Regions from separate parts of the Candidatus Enterococcus mangumiae genome, predicted to be linked through region 1. Evidence: riboswitches for the same ligand, from Rfam matches in the RefSeq annotation. Region 1 holds a riboswitch; the other holds the start of a gene.
What was found. A riboswitch is a leader RNA that binds a small molecule or an ion and turns the genes downstream of it on or off. The one in region 1 is predicted to bind thiamine pyrophosphate.
Positions count from the first base shown of each region.

Region 1 (4,928 bases):
GGATTCGCCGATCTGTCGATAAGCCATGGCAGGATAAAAAGAAGCAGAGGCAAGTATCCAATCCGCGATTTCTGTTGGTGCTAATGCTTGGATCCTTGTGACTGTTTCTTGAAATTCAGGAATTTTTGTTGCAACTGTATATAGTTGTGGTTGTTTTGTCTGTTTGATTTTTTCTGCATCAAGGTGTTGTTCAAGTAATGCTTCCAGCGGAGCAATCGAAGCGCCGCCTTCGACCACTGCACTGCGTGTCATCAAGCTCGCCTCTTGAATATACCGTTGTCTTAAATCTTCTGATAAGGCCACTTCAGGCAATGCTAATACTTGATTGGTCGACAGCTCATGCCACAACTCGGTTGCTTGGGCTAATTGATCCTGAACGATCAACGCCCCATTCAGGGCACCTACAGAAGTACCAGTAATGAGTGAGATTTTTAAATCTGCTTCTTTCAGTGCTTTCCAGACACCGATTTGGTACGCGCCATGCGCGCCTCCTCCACCTAAGACAAGTCCTGTATGATAGGACAGCTCCTTTCCCAATGTACTCGTTCCCGAATAACCATTTCGTTGAAAGCGATCGATCATGTTTGACGAGATAGGATGATCAAAGTGGAAGCAAGCATATTTTTTGAAAAAATAACGGACAGTACTTTCTAGTAATACAAAAATTTCGGACCATTGCCAATAATCTTCTTCGATCAATATGTTTGTGTAGGTCAGTTTTTCATTCGTTATTTCTGCAGAAAAGTAAATGTTCATCTTCTGCGAGACGATTTTCCATGCCTGTTGTTTTTTTGCTTGTTGCCAAAAATGTTGACGGCTTTCCTGATGGGTAGTGAAAAAGGCAAAAGGTTGTTTCGCTTGTTGCACGCCACTCTGCTGATAACGTTCCGACCAATAGACTTTTTGGACTTTCATAGACACCTCTGCTTCTCTTTTTCTTTTATTATATCAGTAAACAGCCAAAAAGGGCGCGCGTGAACAGTAACACGTTATCAACGTTATATATAGATTCCTTTTTGCGCATTATCCATACTTTATCCATAAACTAATCGTTACTTTGTAATCGAATTTTAAAATAAAAGAAACAAGCTTTTTTTCAGTAAATGTTGTAAAATGAAAGGGATGAGACAAAGGGGAGGAGGAGTATGATGAGTGATTCAGTATATGTACATATCGATACAACTAGTAACGCCGTTTTGACCAAAGGGCTGTCTATCAATGATTTTTCAAATAGCATCGTGCATTTCCCTCAAAATCTACTTTTGTTGGACCCTTCTGCATCTGCCGGAGAATATGAATCACATACTGGTTTGAAGGTCATTCGCGGCACTGAGAATATCCAAAAATTTTTCCAAACAGTGCGCAGCCGTAACAATAGTACGGATCTTAAATGGATCGATTTTACCGATTTGACGATGTTAAAAGAACTAAGTCCTCTGGAAATCTCAGAGTTGCTTTATTTTGGTCATATGAAAACTCATCTTCACTCTCCTTTTTTCTATAAATTACAAAACAACTTTGTCTATTTCGATCTGAGTGATCATCTAGGTAGGACCTACTACCGTTATTTAGATGAATTTTATCGTATCTTTGCCAACAAATTGAGTAAGATCTTAGCAGGTAAAATCAACGAAAAAAAATCATTTTTCCGAAAAGAGATCCCCGTCGAGAAAATCAGCGTGGAAGTCTTGAAAAAAATGCGTAACTTGATGCAAGAAGGAATCATTTTTTCATTTGATCAAGCGGGTTTGATCGATGATAAATATGAGATTCCGATCTATGTCATCGAAGATTATATTTGGAAATTAAAAGGGACACGCTATCTAGAAGAAAAACCGGTAGCTGTTCTTGTCTATCATGTCGCACAACAACGTTGGCAACTAGAAGGCAATACTTCTGACTTTGTGTACAATACATTTGTATGATGAAAGCAATCCAATTGAAAAAGCGTAAAGGTCGACTGTCCTTTACGCTTTTTTTTAGTTTTTACGAGTCTGTAAACGTTCCCCTTCAAATAAAGAAGGCATAGTCTGCTCGATCCCTAATAAGACGATTGCTGTCACAATCCCTGTCGCAATCCCACTTGCGCCATTCATGACTAAAGAGAATAACCATGGATTCATTCCCCATAACGCGAAACTTCCCCAAAAAGCCACACCAGCAACAAAATGCCAGAAATATCTTGCGGTCACACCAACGAATGTTGCTAAAATGATCGTTGAGGCCATTTTCTTACGATTCCCTTGCAGGTAGCTTTGTTGCATTCTTTGTGAAAAAATCCCTGCCACACCAGCAAACGTGAAAGCGATCGGATATTCGATCAAGACTTGGATCACACTCAAGTAGTACACTCTTCCTAGAGGAAAATGGAGAATTCCCCAGAGAAATGCAGCCCCCATCCCAGCCTTCCAGCCTCTTCTTAAAGCAAATAAAGTCATAGGGATCTGTCCTAGTGAGATCTCAAAACTACTACCTATTTGCAGAGGGATCATAGAAAGCACTAAAGATAACGCTGCGACGATCGTTCCCTCGATCCAGACACGATGATTCTTATTCATAAAAAAACTTCCTCCTTTATCATTGGACATCACAAAGGAGGAAGTAAGTTTGTATTTTAGCAGACAGCTTCGTGCATATTTACACTAGCAAAAGCTATTCATTCACAATTCCTACGCTCGCATAACCGAAACAGGTACGAAGGGTTTAGAATAATTCAGTCTCAGCCCAAAACGGACTCCCCTTTGTGATTGTAATTATTTAGTTTTGACCGACCTTTATCTTTTTGTTTCAAATAAAGGACTGACTGGTTTGTTTTCATGGATGCGTTTGATTGCGTCACCCATCAAGCCGCCAACGCTTACTTCGTCAATCTTATCAATTTTACCATCTTCTGGCAAATAGATTGAATCTGTTACGACTAAGCGTTCAATTGCAGAGTCTTCGATTCTTTGTAAAGCAGGTCCTGACAATACAGGGTGTGTACATGATGCATAAACGCTCACTGCTCCAGCTTCTTTCAACGCGTTAGCTGCCAATGTGATCGTTCCAGCTGTATCGATCATGTCATCGATCAAGACACATGTTTTGCCTTCTACTTGACCAATGATATTCATCACTTCTGCCACATTCGCTTTCGGACGGCGTTTATCGATGATCGCAATTGGTGCTTTTAAGAATTCAGCCAATTTACGCGCACGAGTAACACCACCATGGTCGGGTGATACCACAACGACATCATCGCCTTGGATCCCTTTTTCTAAGAAGTAATTCGCAATCAGTGGTGCGCCCATCAAATGGTCGACAGGAATATCAAAGAATCCTTGGATTTGGACTGCGTGCAAGTCAAGTGTCAACATTCTTGTTGCTCCAGCTTTTTGGATCATATTTGCCACTAATTTTGCAGTGATTGGTTCACGTGCGCGAGCTTTACGGTCTTGACGTGCGTAGCCGTAATAAGGCATTACAACGTTGATAGTTTTAGCACTTGCACGCTTCAATGCATCAATCATGATCAATAATTCCATCAGGTTATCATTTACCGGACTACTTGTTGATTGAATAACATACACGTGTGAGCCACGGATACTTTCTTCGATATTGACTTGGATCTCACCATCACTGAATTGAGTGACTGATGATTTTCCTAGTTCAACCCCAACAGCTGCAGCGATTTTTTCTGCCAATGGACGATTTGAGTTTAATGCAAATATTTTTAATCTTGGATCAAAGTAATGTTTGGACATGAGGACCTCCGCTTTCTTTTTCACAACTCTACTACCTAATAAATACTAGTCATATTTGTCGAATAAATCAAGTGGTTTTACAAAAAGTATCAATTTGAATATGGGAGTTTCTTCGCGTATCCTTCTTTATTGACTTGTCTAGCACGTGCAATTGCCATCGCATGCTCAGGAACATCGTTGGTAATCGTTGAACCAGCAGCGATACATGTGTTCTCTGCAACATCTACTGGCGCCACAAGATTCGCATTTGAACCGATAAAACTATGGTCACCCACTGTTGTATGATGTTTTGCTTTTCCGTCATAATTGACAAAAACGACACCACAACCGACATTGATTTCTTCCCCTAATGTCGCATCGCCCACGTACGTCAAATGACCGACTTTTGTATTTTTGCCGATTTTCGCATTTTTCACTTCGACAAAATTACCGATATGGACGCCTTCAGCAATTTCAGCTTTTGGACGTAAATGAGCATAAGGTCCCACATCTGCTTTACTTTTGACCACGCTGTTTTCGATCACTGAGTTTTCGATCACTACTTGGTCACCGATCTTGCTATCAACGATGCGAGAATGCGCCCCGATGAAGCAATCTTCGCCAATCTCCGTTTGTCCTTGAAGTTGGACACCCGCTTCAATCACCGTATCTGATCCGATCACTACATCCGCATCGATATACGTGGTGGCTGGATCAACAAAGCTCACGCCATTGACCATGTGTTTTTTATTGATTCGTTGGCGCATCAATTCGCTTGCTTTTGCTAGTGCGATGCGATCGTTGACGCCCATACATTCATCAAAATCTTCCGTTTGATAGGCAGCAACTGGATTACCAGCATCTTTTAGGATCTCAACGATGTCTGTTAAATAATACTCGCCTTGCGCATTATCTGTGCCGACTTTGTTCAATGCTTCAAATAACGCTTTGTTATCGAAACAGTAAGTCCCTGTATTGATTTCTTGGACTAATGCTTCTTCTGGAGACGCATCTTTTTGCTCAACGATTTTTTCAACGATCCCTACATGGTCACGGATGATTCTTCCATATCCTGTTGGGTCTTCTGCTAGCGCAGTCAAAATCGTAGCACTTGCATTTTTCCCTTGATGGTATTCAAATAAGTTATTCAACGTCTCAGTTGTCAATAAAGGGGTGTCGCCACTGATGACTAACGTTGTGCCTTCC
Region 1 is NZ_CP147250.1:990,582-995,509, forward strand. It holds gene DOK79_RS04785 (patatin-like phospholipase family protein) at 1-915, opposite strand, end outside; gene DOK79_RS04790 (hypothetical protein) at 1,149-1,925, shown strand; gene thiT (energy-coupled thiamine transporter ThiT) at 1,980-2,558, opposite strand; TPP riboswitch at 2,650-2,751, opposite strand; gene DOK79_RS04800 (ribose-phosphate diphosphokinase) at 2,775-3,743, opposite strand; gene glmU (bifunctional UDP-N-acetylglucosamine diphosphorylase/glucosamine-1-phosphate N-acetyltransferase GlmU) at 3,833-4,928, opposite strand, start outside.

Region 2 (4,928 bases), 1.0 Mb from region 1:
TAAAATAATATGACAAAAACAATTGTTCCCAATTTTCTAAAAGAGCCGTTACCTCACTGTCTGATGTATTCTTAAGTATTTTGTGACAATCCTCCATTACGATTGATGCACGTAAGTTTTCTTCTTGAATTTCCTTAATGTATGAACGATTAAAAAAAAGATCCGTATTCCCAAAGAATAAAGAACTTCTTTCATGAAAGGCGACAAAATTAAAAATCAATTCGGGATCTTCTATATCCAACTTAAACTGAAATTGTTGTTCTAGCGCAACTGCTAAATTTAATACTGCTCGAAATGAAGGAGTATTAACTTTCTTATGGATTGTTGCGTGACTATTTTCATATTTTTTATTACCATCAATAATTCCGAAAGAATAGATGATCTGATAAAGAAAATACCGTTCATCCAAAGACAAATCCAAATTCATTTCATCCACCCATTGATTTAGATAACTAAAATTATAGTCATTATCAACAACTTTTCGATAGAACTGATTGATTTTTATTGCTCTTATTTTACTCCGCTCTAAATTGATTGTTAACCAATAGGAAAGCATCCGTCTTTGCAAAGAACTCAATGAAACCTGATAGATTTCTTCAAATGCATTGATATAGTTTTTTATAATAGACAATGATGTTTTAAATGGCCAACTTTTCTCACTATGTCTAGTAGAATTCCAATAAAAGTAATAAAAGAAACTGCGTACTGCAATTTCTTCAGCATTCAATTCCAATTTGAAAGGTTGGAATTTAAAACGATGTCTTTCAAAATAAGGTACTAATAGTTTTGCATAACGAAAAACTGTCGATACATTGGTATACTGAGATTTAGCAAAAGATTCAAGTGATTCATCGGGATAATGGTACATAAAATCAATCAATTGATAATTATAGGAATCCTTATAAAAATACAGATAAATATTGTAGATTGGGAAATCTTTCTTCTTATGTATCCAAAATTGTTTATTGTTTCTATTCTCCAGAGTAATATTTTCTCCATACTCTAAAAACAAGAGACTTAGTTCTTCAATATAATGAAGAATTGATTTTTCTGTAACAGTTAATATTTCTTTTAGTTCTTGCATTGAGCACCATGTGTCTTTTTCCAATAAGTATTCTAATAATATTATCTTTTTTTGAGAAATCTTTGTTAGGAAAGTTTGCATATTATTTCACCCCTAAATGTTAATAAGAAATTTACTAATCTGCATTTTAACACGTAATCAAAAGAAAAAATATTCATAAAATTTCTAGAATTTAGAAATAAATTTGTAGTGATACTTAACAATTGAGAAATGGTTATTACTAAATTTTACTTACTTTATTCTCACACTTGAACATCCATCTATTTTCAGATATGATTAACTAGTAACCGAATATGATTTTGTTTGCGGGGGGACGTTATTGCGTTGAGAAGGTAAAACCTGACCCTTTGAACCTGTTGGTTGATACCAGCGTAGGGAGCAAATGTCCTTTTTGTTGATGCGAAATCGAAACAATCAAGGCATTCTTCTATACTGGAAGAATGTCTTTTTTTCTATTTTAAGGAGGAACCTGATGAAGAAAGTACTAAGTATTGCCGGTTCAGATTGTAGCGGTGGCGCCGGTATCCAAGCCGATTTAAAAACATTTGCCGCTCATGGTGTTTACGGCATGTCGGTGGTCACCTCAGTCGTTGCTGAAAATACCGCTCGTGTGATTTCATATCAAGACATCTCACCGACGATCATCAACGAACAAATGACAGCTGTTTTTGAAGATATCTACCCAGACGCTGTCAAAATCGGGATGTTGTCTTGTGCAGATACCATGTTAGCTGTCGCTGATAGTCTTAAAGAATGGCAACCTAAACATGTGGTTTTAGATCCTGTGATGTATGCGAAAAACGGGAACGCACTGATGGAGCCTAAAGCGATCGACACATTGATTGCAGAAGTCTTACCATTGGCAACATTGATCACACCAAATATTCCAGAAGCAGAAAAAATCGTGAATCGTTCGATTTCTTCAGTGAAAGAAATGGAGCGAGCAGCAAAAGCCATTCATGAAATAAGTCAGAGTGCGGTTCTGATCAAAGGCGGTCATGGTTCAGGTGAAGCTACTGATGTCTTGTTTGATGGGGAAAACCTTTATTCCTACAGTTCAGCACGCATCCCCACAAAAAATACTCACGGAACTGGTTGTACCTTCTCTTCTGCAATCGCTTCACAACTTGCCTTGGGTGCAACATTAGAACAAGCAGTTTCAAAGGCCAAAAAATATATCACCATGGCGATCGAGCATTCACTAGAATTGGGCAAAGGACATGGTCCGACCAATCATTTTTATTCGCTTTATCGCGATGGCTTAAAGGAGGAGCAAAACGAATGAACACATTTTTAGGAACAGCTGTAGAGACGGTACGTACGAACAATCCTTTGGTCCACCATATTACCAACTATGTGACTGTCAACGATTGTGCAAATTTGACACTTGCAATCGGTGGCTCACCGATCATGGCGGATGAAGTGCTGGAAGTGATGGAAATCACAGGGATGTCACAAGCATTGGTACTAAACATGGGAACGCTGAACGAACGTACGGTAAATTCCATGCTTTTAGCTGGACAAACAGCTAATGAAAAAGGGATTCCAATCATTTTTGATCCCGTTGGCGCAGGCGCATCTGACTTCCGTAATGAAACAGCCAGATCGATCATTAATATGCTGAATTGTGCCGTGATACGTGGTAATATTTCAGAAATCCGCTTCTTAGCCGGAATCACAAGTTCCACAAAAGGTGTCGATGCCTCGGCGAATGATACAAGCTCGATTGAAGAAGCGCAACTGATTGCAGATCAATTAGCAACAGCGCATAAATGTATCGTAGTGATCACTGGTGCTGTTGATGTGATTTCTGACGGACGACGAAACATCTTAGTGCATAATGGTTGTGCTGAAATGAGTAGGATCACTGGTACCGGTTGTATGCTCACCTCTTTGATTGCTAGCTTTTGTGGTAGTTTCCCCGATCAACTCTTCTATGCAGCCACTACAGCTGTTTTAGCAATGGGCATTGCTGGAGAACTTGCTTTCGAACAAACAACTGGTACCGGAAGCTTTCGTGTCGCGTTGATCGATGAGATCAGTCGTATCGACCAACAAACATTGACCCAACGAGGAAATTATGTTGAAAAATGACATCGATTATCGTTTGTACCTCGTCACAGATCAGTCACTGCTAAAATCACATACACTTCAAGAAGCAGTGAAACAAGCACTTGATGGAGAAATCACCGTCTTACAGTTGCGGGAAAAAGCAGCCAGCTCACGTGACTTTTTTGAAGAGGCTCATCGTCTCAAAGAATTGACAGATCACTATGGGGTTCCATTGATCATCAATGATCGGGTAGATATTGCGTTAGCTTGTGATGCAGATGGTGTACATGTTGGTCAAACAGATTTACCTGTTGCTGTGGTGAGAAAAATGATCGGACCTGAAAAAATCATCGGTGCTTCCGTTCAGACCGTTGAACAGGCGATTTTAGCAGAAGAAGCCGGTGCGGATTATTTAGGTGTAGGTGCGATGTTTCCCACCTCTACCAAGTCAGATGCAATTGAAGTAACAAAAACTGAACTAAAAAATATTCTTCAACATGTTTCGATTCCGGTTGTTTTGATCGGCGGACTCAACGAACGGACGATTGCAGCATTCAAGGACTTCCCGATCCAAGGTTTTGCCGTTGTTTCAGCGATCTTGGCAAAGCAAGAAATCAAAAAAGCAACTCAAGAACTTTTCACCCAAATCAACAAATTCATCAAATAATAAAACAAAAAAGCAATCTGCGTAAACGTCCATATACATTTACACAGATTGCTTTTTACCTTGTGACTCATTTCAAACTTTTTAAATGATTTTCAACGAGATAAGCCGTTTCTTCAATCGATTTATCCGATACATCGATCACAAAATTGCCATAGCGATCGAAAATCTCTTGGGAGTATTCCAATTCTTTATTGATCGTTTCTAAATTATTGTAGCTAGACGTTTGATGTAATCCTAAAGAATCTAAGCGATTGCTACGAATTCTCACTAGATTTTCTGGATGGCAGATCAAGCCGACGATTTTCTTTTTGTCTACTTCTTCTAATACTTTTGGTAAAGGGACTTCAGGAATCAACGGAAGATTTGACACTTTATAGCCTTTATTTGCCAAATACATACTCAACGGCGTTTTTGATGTTCGAGAAACGCCAAGAAGGACGACATCCGAATCTAAGAACCCTTTTGGATCTTTTCCATCGTCATATTTAACCGCAAATTCGATGGCAGAGATCCGGTTGAAGTACTCTGTATCTAACTTATGAACAGCACCTGGTTCTTCAATCGGTTGCCTCCCTGTTTTTGCATGGATGATCTCAAATAGCGGATGCATCAAATCGATATAGAGTAAGCCTGTTTTTTTACTGAAAGCTTTGGCAGCTTCTGATAATTCCAGATTCACTAGTGTGCTGATCACGATCGCTTTATCACGCAATGCATCTGCTAAGATAGGTAACAGTTCTTCTTTCTTGTTCACAAAAGGAAATTTATAGTTATTATTGAATACCAAATTAGGATATTGAACCATCACAGCAGATAACAATTTTTGCGATGTTTCACCTAGTGAATCTGAGATAGAATAAACATTGACTTCATTTTTCATGTAAAAATCCCCCTATCGATTTCGTTCAGCATTCCTCGCTTGCTGAGTAATAAAATTCAATACTTTTGATTTAGTGATCTTCCCGATTACTTTGCTTTCATCCGCTTCATCGACAACGGGTAGAGAGTCTACTTCAAAATCTTGAAGAATCGTTGCCGCTTCCAATATATCGGTATGCTTCGTACAAGTTTTGATGTGCGGTGTCCGAGTCATACAAAGAGCGACAGGTGTGTGATCGATCTCTG
Region 2 is NZ_CP147250.1:3,251,623-3,256,550, forward strand. It holds gene DOK79_RS15360 (helix-turn-helix domain-containing protein) at 1-1,165, opposite strand, end outside; TPP riboswitch at 1,382-1,479, shown strand; gene thiD (bifunctional hydroxymethylpyrimidine kinase/phosphomethylpyrimidine kinase) at 1,557-2,369, shown strand; gene thiM (hydroxyethylthiazole kinase) at 2,366-3,178, shown strand; gene thiE (thiamine phosphate synthase) at 3,168-3,803, shown strand; gene DOK79_RS15380 (pyruvate, water dikinase regulatory protein) at 3,871-4,683, opposite strand; gene DOK79_RS15385 (helix-turn-helix transcriptional regulator) at 4,696-4,928, opposite strand, start outside.
Region 2: it holds a riboswitch for thiamine pyrophosphate, as region 1 does, so the genes downstream of both, thiD (bifunctional hydroxymethylpyrimidine kinase/phosphomethylpyrimidine kinase) here and thiT (energy-coupled thiamine transporter ThiT) in region 1, are expected to answer to the same signal.